DNA from 2 places in the Pseudomonas sp. 3-2 genome. Region 2 is predicted to be linked to the other one. Evidence: predicted binding sites of a transcription regulator. Region 2 holds the regulator's gene; the other holds the start of a gene.

What was found. Region 2 encodes sigma-54, which starts transcription at its own class of promoters, with help from an activator protein. Its sites were predicted from a motif close to ANTGGCATNNANNTTGCTNT; they were not measured.
Region 1: a site for sigma-54 is predicted at 2,583-2,602, ahead of K3819_RS09210 (circularly permuted type 2 ATP-grasp protein). Genes of this name have one in related genera too.

Annotation. Positions count from the first base shown of each region.
Region 1 is NZ_CP081200.1:1,992,150-1,997,091, reverse strand. It holds gene K3819_RS09220 (transglutaminase family protein) at 1-180, opposite strand, end outside; gene K3819_RS09215 (alpha-E domain-containing protein) at 177-1,127, opposite strand; gene K3819_RS09210 (circularly permuted type 2 ATP-grasp protein) at 1,140-2,549, opposite strand; gene K3819_RS09205 (ribonuclease E inhibitor RraB) at 3,026-3,373, opposite strand; gene K3819_RS09200 (hypothetical protein) at 3,584-3,817, opposite strand; gene speE (polyamine aminopropyltransferase) at 3,974-4,849, opposite strand.
Region 2 is NZ_CP081200.1:1,006,014-1,010,955, reverse strand. It holds gene K3819_RS04425 (HAD family hydrolase) at 1-291, shown strand, start outside; gene lptC (LPS export ABC transporter periplasmic protein LptC) at 300-872, shown strand; gene lptA (lipopolysaccharide transport periplasmic protein LptA) at 859-1,404, shown strand; gene lptB (LPS export ABC transporter ATP-binding protein) at 1,404-2,129, shown strand; gene K3819_RS04405 (RNA polymerase factor sigma-54) at 2,316-3,809, shown strand; gene hpf (ribosome hibernation-promoting factor, HPF/YfiA family) at 3,883-4,191, shown strand; gene ptsN (PTS IIA-like nitrogen regulatory protein PtsN) at 4,203-4,667, shown strand; gene rapZ (RNase adapter RapZ) at 4,670-4,942, shown strand, end outside.

The DNA of each region.
Region 1 (4,942 bases), 990 kb from region 2:
GACGTGCAGGATGTTGCCGAACGGATCGAGCTGGGCCCGCACCGGGCGCGGCAGGTCAAGCTGCCAGCTCAGCACGTGCTGACGCTCGCTGTCGTGGGGTGTCAGGCGCAGGTACTGGATGCTCGCGCGCACCTGATCTTCGTAGTGATAGGTGGTCTCGTGGCTGATGGAAAGTCTCATGCGGCCTCCAGGTAGGAACTGTGAATGGCGTTGCCCAACTGGCGCACCAGCGGGATGAATTCGGTGAGCCAGGCGTGCAGCCCTTCCTCGAGAATTTCTTGAATACCGGTGTAGCGCAGACGCGCGTCCATTTCCGCCGCCAGTCGTTGCGCGGGACGACCGTTGGCCCCAGGCAACTGCGCCAGAATCTGGTCGATTTCTTCGGTGCAGGCCCGCAGCGAGCGCGGCACATCCGCACGCAACAAAAGAAGCTCGGCCACATGCCGGGCGCCGGGCGCGTCGCGATAGATCTCGGTGTACGCCTCGAACGAGGACAGCGCCCGCAACAACGCACTCCACTGGTAATAGGCGTGGGCCGTGCCGTCGCTGACCGCTTCGGCCTGATCGCCGGCCATCTCGTAACGGGCGTCGAGCAGACGCAAGGTGTTGTCCGCCCGCTCAATGAACGTACCCAGGCGAATGAAACGGAACGCATCGTTGCGCATGATGGTGCCGTAGGACGCACCACGGAACAGGTGCGAACGCTCCTTGATCCACTCGCAGAAGCGACTCATGCCGTAGCGGCTGAGGCCCTGATTGGCGATCCCGCGGATTTCCAGCCAGGTGGCGTTGATGTTTTCCCACATGTCCGCGGTGATCCGCCCGCGCACCGCGTGGGCGCTGGCTCGCGCCGCGCCGAGGCAGCTGTAGATGCTCGCCGGGTTGGCCGCGTCGAGGGCGAAGAAGTGCAGCAAGCGCTCGGCATGCAGCTCGCCGTGGCGTTCCAGGTAATCGTCCAGCGTGCCTGTGATCAGCAACGGCATCGCCAGTTCGTGCAAACCGTCGCCACGGCCGTCCTGCGGCATCAGCGACAGCGAATAGCTGACATCGAGCATCCGTGCGAGGTTTTCCGCCCGCTCCAGGTAACGCGACATCCAGTACAGATCCGAGGCAGTTCTACTTAACATGGCAGGCTTCCTTCAATCCTCGACCACCCAGGTGTCCTTGGTTCCGCCGCCCTGGGATGAATTCACCACCAGAGAGCCTTCACGCAGGGCGACACGGGTCAATCCGCCGGGTACGACCCGGGTTTCGCGGCCGGACAATACGAACGGGCGCAGGTCGATATGGCGCGGCGCAATGCCGTTTTCGACAAAGGTCGGACAGGTCGACAGCGACAGCGTCGGTTGCGCGATGTACGCGTGAGGCTTGGCCTTGATCCGCTCGCGGAACGCATCGATTTCCGCGGTCGTCGCTGCCGGCCCCACGAGCATTCCGTAACCGCCGGAGCCCTGGGTTTCCTTGACCACCAGATCTGGAAGATTGGCCAGGACATGGGAAAGCTCGGACGGGTTACGGCATTGCCAGGTCGGCACGTTCTTCAGGATCGGTTCTTCGTCGAGGTAGAAACGGATCATCTCGGTGACAAACGGATACACCGATTTGTCATCCGCCACGCCGGTGCCGATGGCATTGGCCAGCACCACGTTGCCGGAGCGATAGGACGACAGCAGTCCCGGCACGCCGAGCATCGAGTCCGGGCGGAAGGCCAGCGGATCGAGGAACGCGTCGTCGAGCCGGCGGTAGATCACGTCCACCGCTTTCGGGCCGTCGGTGGTGCGCATGAAGACTTTGTCGTCGCGCACGAACAGGTCCGCGCCCTCCACCAGTTCCACGCCCATTTCCCGGGCGAGAAACGCATGCTCGAAAAACGCGCTGTTGAACCGTCCCGGTGTCAGCACCACCACACTCGGGTCGTCGATCGGACTCGAGCTTTTCAGGGTATCGAGCAGCAGGTTCGGGTAATGGTCGATCGGGGCGATGCGCTGGGCCGCGAACAGCTCGGGAAACAGACGCATCATCATCTTGCGGTCTTCGAGCATGTAGCTCACGCCGCTCGGCGTACGCAGGTTGTCCTCGAGCACGTAATACGTGCCGTCGCCGTCGCGCACCAGATCGACGCCGGAGATGTGCGAATAGATATCGCGGTGCAGATCCAGCCCCTGCATCGCCAACTGGTATTGCTCGTTGGCCAGCACTTGTTCGGCGGGAATGATCCCGGCCTTGATGATGCGCTGCTCGTGGTAAAGGTCGGCGAGGAACATGTTCAACGCCTTGACTCGCTGAATGCAGCCGCGCTCGACAATCCGCCATTCGCTGGCGGGAATGCTGCGCGGAATGGTGTCGAAGGGAATCAGACGCTCTGTCCCCTGCTCGTCCCCGTAGAGCGTGAAGGTGATCCCGGCGCGATGGAACAGCAGATCGGCCTCGCGTCGCCGCTGGGCCAGCAGCTCGTCAGGTGTCTCGGCCAGCCACCGGGCAAACTCCCGGTAATGCGGGCGGATCTGGCCGCCGGCATCATACATCTCATCAAAATAGGTGCGGATCATGCCGTACTCCTTGTCACTCCGGACATACAGGCCTTCGCAAGGCCCGTGCCATCGGCATAAACGCTTTGATTTCAATCGGTTGGATATTCACGCCACACGCACCGCACCATTCCTGTGCGGCAAATGCTCCAACCTGATCGCCCCCGCTTCATTGCGACGCAGTCCCGTCGCCTATCACCAGCATAGTCAGAGTTGATTTCACTGCCCGCAGGCCACTGCGGATAATCCGCGCATCCGCTGCAAAAACGTCGTTGACGAAGAATGCAGCCTCACTGATCCGGCTTGCCTCGGCAGCCCTCCCGGCCGTAACCCTGACCGGTTTCCTCTCCTTCCGGTCTTCCCTTTCAGCCACCTTTTCAGGTGGCTTTTTTTTGCGCCGGTTTCTTGTTTCAGGGTTTTGCCATGCGCTTTCGGGCCGTAGAAACGACAACGGCCGACCCGAAGGTCAGCCGTAGCTCGACGTGTTGCGAGAGTGATCAGTTCAAACGGTGCCGGTTGCGGATCTCCTGTTTCACGCCCCAGCCCTCGATGATGCCGCCCAAGGGCTCGACCACCGCCGAAAAGCCCTGCTCGAAATCGCCAATGTCGTCGTAGGTTGCGTACATCACCTTGCTCAATTCCAGAGACCAGGCGCCGTCCTCGCGCGCGCTGACCTGGGCATTGATGGATTCACCGCGAAATTTGCCTGCCGCCCTGCGTGCCCGCTCCTCGTCCGGGAAAATGGCGTAGAACTCGATGGGATGGAATCGGGAAAAATCGAAACCGCCTTCTTTCATGCGGCGCAGCACGCTGCTGCTGATGTCTTCTTGATAGGCTGTGCTCATGAATCGTCCCCCTCGCATAGATGGATAGACTTTCCGTATTCCCTGCACTGGCCCAAAGGGCCCGGGTGCTTACGGCAACCGCGTTGCCGGCGGGAAACAAGCATGTAGCTGACAAGACCAGACCTTAGCGATCCGTTCGCTGATCTCGCTTGCAGAGTAGCCCCAAGATAGAGCCGCTGCCAAGGCCTGGTACATGAAGAAAATGAAGATTCAGATTGGGGTGATGCTGCGGATTTCGATGCTGTTCTGGGTTTTCAGGCTTTTCACGCCGGCATCGGCGGTGCGCCCCTCCAGATCGTTCAGGTCAAGCTCGGCGGCGACGGGAAGCAGTCGTTCCTTGATCAGTCGTGCGGCCTCATCATCGCTGGGGCATTCCGCACGCTCGAAGACTTCATCGACAATTTCACCGTGATCATCCACGAAAGTGACTTTCCACTTTTGCATTGGAGCCTCCTCGAACAAACCCGCAAATGGGCTTACCTCTATCTCGACTTTTGTCAGGATTGATCGTTCAAAAGGTTTACACCGATGCAACATGAAAAAAGCCGAGGCCGGTGTGTTTTCACACACCGGCCTCGGCTTTTTCTTACCCGCGAACGATCAGTCGTTGCTTGGCTTGTTCACCGCCTGCAGCACGTATTGCGGCAAGGCGAAAGCACCGATGTGGATTTCCGGGTTGTAGTAGCGGGTGACGATGCCACTGCCGATAAAGCGCTGTTGCAGAACTTCGCGGCTCAGCTTGCGGTAGGCCGGGTTGGTCGAGCCCCAGGCGAAGGTCATCGAACCGCCGATGTAGGTCGGCACGGCCGCCTGATAGAAGTGCCAGTCCGGGAACAGGCTGCGCAGGCGGCCGGCAGTGGTTTTCACCTCTTCGATCTGCATGAACGGCGTGCCGTTCTGGGTCACGAGGATACCGCCCTCGTTCAGGCAGCGGTGGCAGGCCTGGTAAAAGTTTTCCGAGAACAGCACTTCGCCCGGGCCGATCGGGTCGGTGGAGTCGGAAATGATCACGTCGAACTTTTCGGTGGTGGTCGCGACGAAGCGCATGCCGTCGTCGATCACCAGGTTCAGGCGCGGATCGTCGTAAGCACCGCTGGAGTGGTTCGGCAGAAACTCTTTGCACATGTCGACCACGGTGCCGTCGATCTCGACCATGGTGATGTGCTCGACGCTGGCGTGTTTGGTCACTTCGCGCAGCATGCCGCCGTCGCCGCCGCCGATGATCAGTACACGCTTGGCGGTGCCGTGGGCGAGGATCGGCACGTGGGTGAGCATTTCGTGGTAGATGAATTCATCGGCTTCGGTGGTCTGGATCACGCCGTCCAGCGCCATCACCCGGCCCATGCGCGGGTTCTGGAAGATCACCAGGTGCTGGTGTTCGGTGCGCACTTCGTGCAGCAGTTTTTCCATGCGAAAACGCTGGCCGTAGCCTTCGTAGAGGGTTTCCAGGTATTCGCTGGTCTTGGTGACGGTCATGGTGAAGTGCTCCGATGAATGCGCGGGCGCCAATCGTCAGGTTCGATTGCCCGGGAAAGGCGCGCATTCTACGTTGCCGAAGATGACAGGTCG
Region 2 (4,942 bases):
CCGCACCTGTTTCAGGGCCGTGAAGACAAACTGGTCGTTCTCGACGGTCTTCTGGAGCAACTGGGCCTAAGCTATGAACAAGTGGCTTACCTCGGCGACGACCTGCCGGATCTGCCGGTGATCCGCCGTGTAGGCCTGGGCATGGCCGTGGCCAACGCCGCACCTTTTGTTCGCGAACACGCTCATGGCGTCACCCAGGCTCGTGGCGGCGAAGGTGCCGCCCGCGAATTCTGCGAACTGATCCTGCGCGCCCAAGGCAGCCTCGACGCCGCCAACAATGCGTATCTGTGAGTCCAACCATGTTTAGCAAAAAGTTTCGCAACATCTTGTTGTTCGGTTGTATCGCAGCGATATTCGGCGCGGTCGGCTACTGGAACATCAGCCCGGAACGCTTCCTCGACAAACCGCCGGTTTCGGCAGAGGAAAGCCCGATCGACTGGTACGCGACCAATACGCACACGATCCAGTACCTCGAAGACGGCAAAGTGCAGTACGAAATGACGTCCGACAAGGCTGAGCACGTCAAGGCGACCGACATTACACTGGTCACCAAGCCTGATCTGAACATGTTCCGTGGCACCGATTTCCCATGGCACGTGACCAGTGAGCGCGGCGAAGTGAACTCCGGTGGCACCGAGGTCGAGCTGATCGACTCGGTACGCGTCAAGCGCACCGACGAAAAGAACCGCGACACCCTGATCACCTCCACTCGCATGACGGTGTTCCCGCAGCAGCAATATGCGCAGACCCAGCAACCCGTTAGAATCGACGGCGCTGGCGGTGTATCGACTGGCGTAGGAATGAAAGCGTATTTGAAGGAAAGCAGGATACACCTGCTATCGAACGTAAGAGGACAGTATGAGGCTCGTTAAAACCCTCCCTATTTTGCTCAGTCTGGGCGCAGCACTGGGAAGCGTGAGCGCCTGGGCTCTGCCGAACGATCAAGAGCAGCCAATCCGCATTCAGGCCGACGATGCCCAACTGGACGACAAGAACGGCGTTGCCACCTACAAAGGCGACGTGATCATCACCCAGGGTTCGATGATCGTCAAAGGCAACACCGTGACCATGACCCGTGCGCCTAACGGCGACATCGACGTCGTGACCTCGGTCGGCAACCTCGCCTACTTCGAACAGTTGCAGACTGCCGGTGATGCCAAACCCGTTCAGGGCTGGGGCGTGACCATTCAGTACCACGCACAGCAGAACCGCGTTGTTCTGATCGACAAGGCCAAAGTCGTCGACAAGGACAACAACACCACTCAGGGCGAAAAAATCGTCTATGACACGGTGAAGAAACTGGCCAGCGCCGGTCGAGCCACTGGCAGCAAGGTCACCGAAGCGCGTCCGCGCATCGACATGGTGATCCAGCCGAAGAAGAAAACCGACGAGAAAACCCAGTAATGGCAACTCTGAAAGCTCAGCACCTGGCCAAGGCCTATAAAAGCCGCCAGGTCGTGCGCGACGTCAGCCTGTCGATCGACAGCGGTCAGATCGTCGGCCTGCTCGGCCCGAACGGCGCCGGCAAGACCACGTGCTTCTACATGATCGTCGGCCTGGTTCAGGCCGATCAGGGTCGCGTACTGATCGACGACCTAGACGTCAGCCACCAGCCGATGCATGGCCGTGCGAAGGCCGGTATCGGCTATCTGCCGCAAGAAGCGTCGATCTTCCGCAAACTGTCGGTGGCCGACAACATCATGGCCATCCTCGAGACCCGTCAGGAGCTCGACAAGGCAGGTCGTCGCAAGGAGCTGGAAAGCCTGCTGCAGGAATTCCACATCAGCCACATCCGCGACAACCTCGGCATGAGCCTGTCCGGTGGTGAGCGCCGCCGGGTAGAAATCGCCCGCGCACTGGCCACGGCACCGAAATTCATCCTGCTCGACGAACCGTTCGCCGGTGTCGACCCGATCTCGGTCGGCGACATCAAGCAGATCATCCACCACCTCAAGGCCAAGGGCATCGGTGTACTGATCACCGACCACAACGTCCGTGAGACGCTGGATATCTGCGAAACCGCCTACATCGTCAACGACGGCCAGTTGATCGCCGAAGGCGACTCCGCGACCATCCTCGCCAACGATCTGGTGAAGGAAGTCTATCTGGGTCACGAGTTCCGCCTGTAAGCGCGACAGCATCCGACCAGCCGTCCGGGTGCTGTAACGTTGAAGCGCCTTTTTATACGCTTTTATTGTTACAGCGCTCTAGGCAAACACGACAGTTTCAGGCATATAATTTGCTTAAGTTTGGCGCTCCGGCGCCCTGTAGTGGATGGCGCATAGCGCCGGCGAATAAGGTGTTAAGCCCCTGCCATGAAACCATCGCTAGTCTTGAGAATGGGCCAGCAGCTGACGATGACACCGCAGCTGCAACAGGCCATCCGCCTGCTCCAATTGTCGACCCTGGATCTGCAACAGGAAATCCAGGAGGCTCTGGAATCCAATCCGATGCTCGAACGCCAGGAAGACGGCGACGACTTCGACAACTCCGATCCCATGGCCGACAACGCCGAACAGAAGCCCAACACCGAGATCCAGGAACCCTCCTATCAGGAGACCGCGCCGACAGTCGACAACCTCGAAGACGGCGAATGGAACGAGCGAATCCCCAACGAATTGCCGGTGGACACCGCCTGGGAAGACGTCTACCAGACCAGCGCCAGCAGCCTGCCAAGCAGCGACGATGACGAGTGGGACTTCACCACCCGCACCTCCGCCGGCGAGAGCCTGCAAAGCCACCTGCTGTGGCAGTTGAACCTGGCACCGATGTCCGACACCGATCGCCTGATCGCCGTCACCCTGATCGATTGCATCAACAATCAGGGCTACCTGGACGAAACCCTCGAAGAAATCCTCGACGCCTTTGATCCGGAGCTCGACATCGAGCTGGACGAGATCGAAGCCGTCCTGCACCGCATCCAGCAATTCGAACCGGCCGGCATCGGCGCACGTAACCTGGGCGAATGCCTGCTGCTGCAATTGCGCCAGCTGTCGGCCAAGACCCCCTGGCTGGCCGAGGCCAAGCGCCTGGTCACCGATTACATCGACCTGCTCGGTAGCCGCGACTACAGCCAGTTGATGCGGCGCATGAAGCTCAAGGAAGACGAGCTGCGCCAGGTCATCGAACTGGTGCAGAGCCTGAACCCGCGCCCCGGTTCGCAGATCGAATCCACCGAAGCCGAATACGTGGTGCCTGACGTCATCGTGCGCAAGGACAACGAGCGCTGGCTGGTCGAGCTGAATCAGGAGTCGGTGCCACGCCTGCGGGTCAACGCCCAATACGCCGGTTTTGTGCGCCGCGCCGACACCAGTGCCGACAACACCTTCATGCGCAACCAGTTGCAGGAAGCCCGCTGGTTCATCAAGAGCCTGCAGAGCCGCAACGAAACCCTGATGAAAGTGGCCACCCAGATCGTCGAACACCAGCGCGGGTTTCTGGAGTACGGCGACGAAGCCATGAAGCCGCTGGTCCTGCACGACATTGCAGAAGCGGTTGGCATGCACGAGTCGACGATTTCCCGCGTAACCACGCAAAAATTCATGCATACCCCACGGGGCATATATGAACTGAAATACTTTTTCTCCAGCCATGTGAGCACCTCCGAGGGCGGTGAATGCTCGTCCACGGCGATCCGCGCGATCATCAAGAAACTGGTTGCCGCGGAAAATCAGAAAAAGCCGTTGAGTGACAGCAAGATCGCTGGTTTACTGGAGGCACAAGGCATTCAGGTGGCTCGCCGCACCGTCGCCAAGTACCGCGAATCCCTCGGAATCGCGCCTTCGAGCGAACGCAAGCGGTTGATGTAAGCCACGTTACAGCGTTCCAGTGGCAGGCTCTTCGGCCTGCCGCTTTATGCACTGGCAACGAAGGAGAAGCTGTATGCAAGTCAACATCAGTGGACACCAACTGGAAGTTACCCAGCCTCTGCGCGAGTACATCGAGCTCAAGCTCAAGAAGCTCGAAGGGCATTTCGACAAGATCACCAACGTGCAAGTCACGATGTGCGTCGAAAAACTGAAGCAGAAAATCGAAGCCACGCTGCATATTCCCGGCAATGAGGTCGTCGCAAACGCGGAACATACCGATATGTACGCTGCGATCGACGCGCTGACCGACAAGCTTGATAAACAACTCAAAAAGCATAAGGAAAAGACCCAGAGCCTGCTTCAGGGCGCTACCGGTCGATAACCCCCACCCCCATGATCCGACTTGAAAGTATCCTGACCCCCGGCCGTTCCCTGGTGAACGTGCCGGGCGGCAGTAAAAAGAAAGCCCTGGAACAAATTGCCAACCTGATCGCCCGGGAAGTTCCGGATCTGGAGATGCAAGATGTCTTCGAGGCATTGATTGCCCGTGAAAAACTGGGCTCCACCGGTTTTGGCAACGGCATCGCCATTCCCCACTGCCGCCTCAAGGGCTGCGAAGCGCCGATCAGTGCGCTGATGCACCTTGATGCCCCTATCGATTTCGACGCTATCGACGGCGCGCCCGTGGACTTGCTCTTCGTCCTGCTGGTACCGGAAGCCGCCACCGATGCACACCTGGAGCTGTTACGCCAGATCGCCAGCATGCTCGACCGCAAGGACGTGCGCGACAGACTGCGCAGCGCGCCAAGCAACGAAGCCTTGTACCAGGTTGTACTGGAAGAACAGAACAGGCCGTAACCATGCGCTTGATCATTGTCAGTGGCCGTTCCGGCTCGGGTAAAAGTACTGCCCTGGATGTCCTTGAGGACAACGGTTACTACTGCATCGATAACCTGCCGGCAGGCCTTCTGCCGGATCTGGCCGAACGTGCGCTGGTTCATACCGAAATGCTCCAGCCGCTGGTGGCCGTCTCGATCGACGCCCGCAACCTGCCGAGTCATCTGTCACGTTTTCCAGAGTTGCTCGAGGAAGTGCGCAGCCGGCACATCCAGTGCGATGTCCTGTACCTCGAC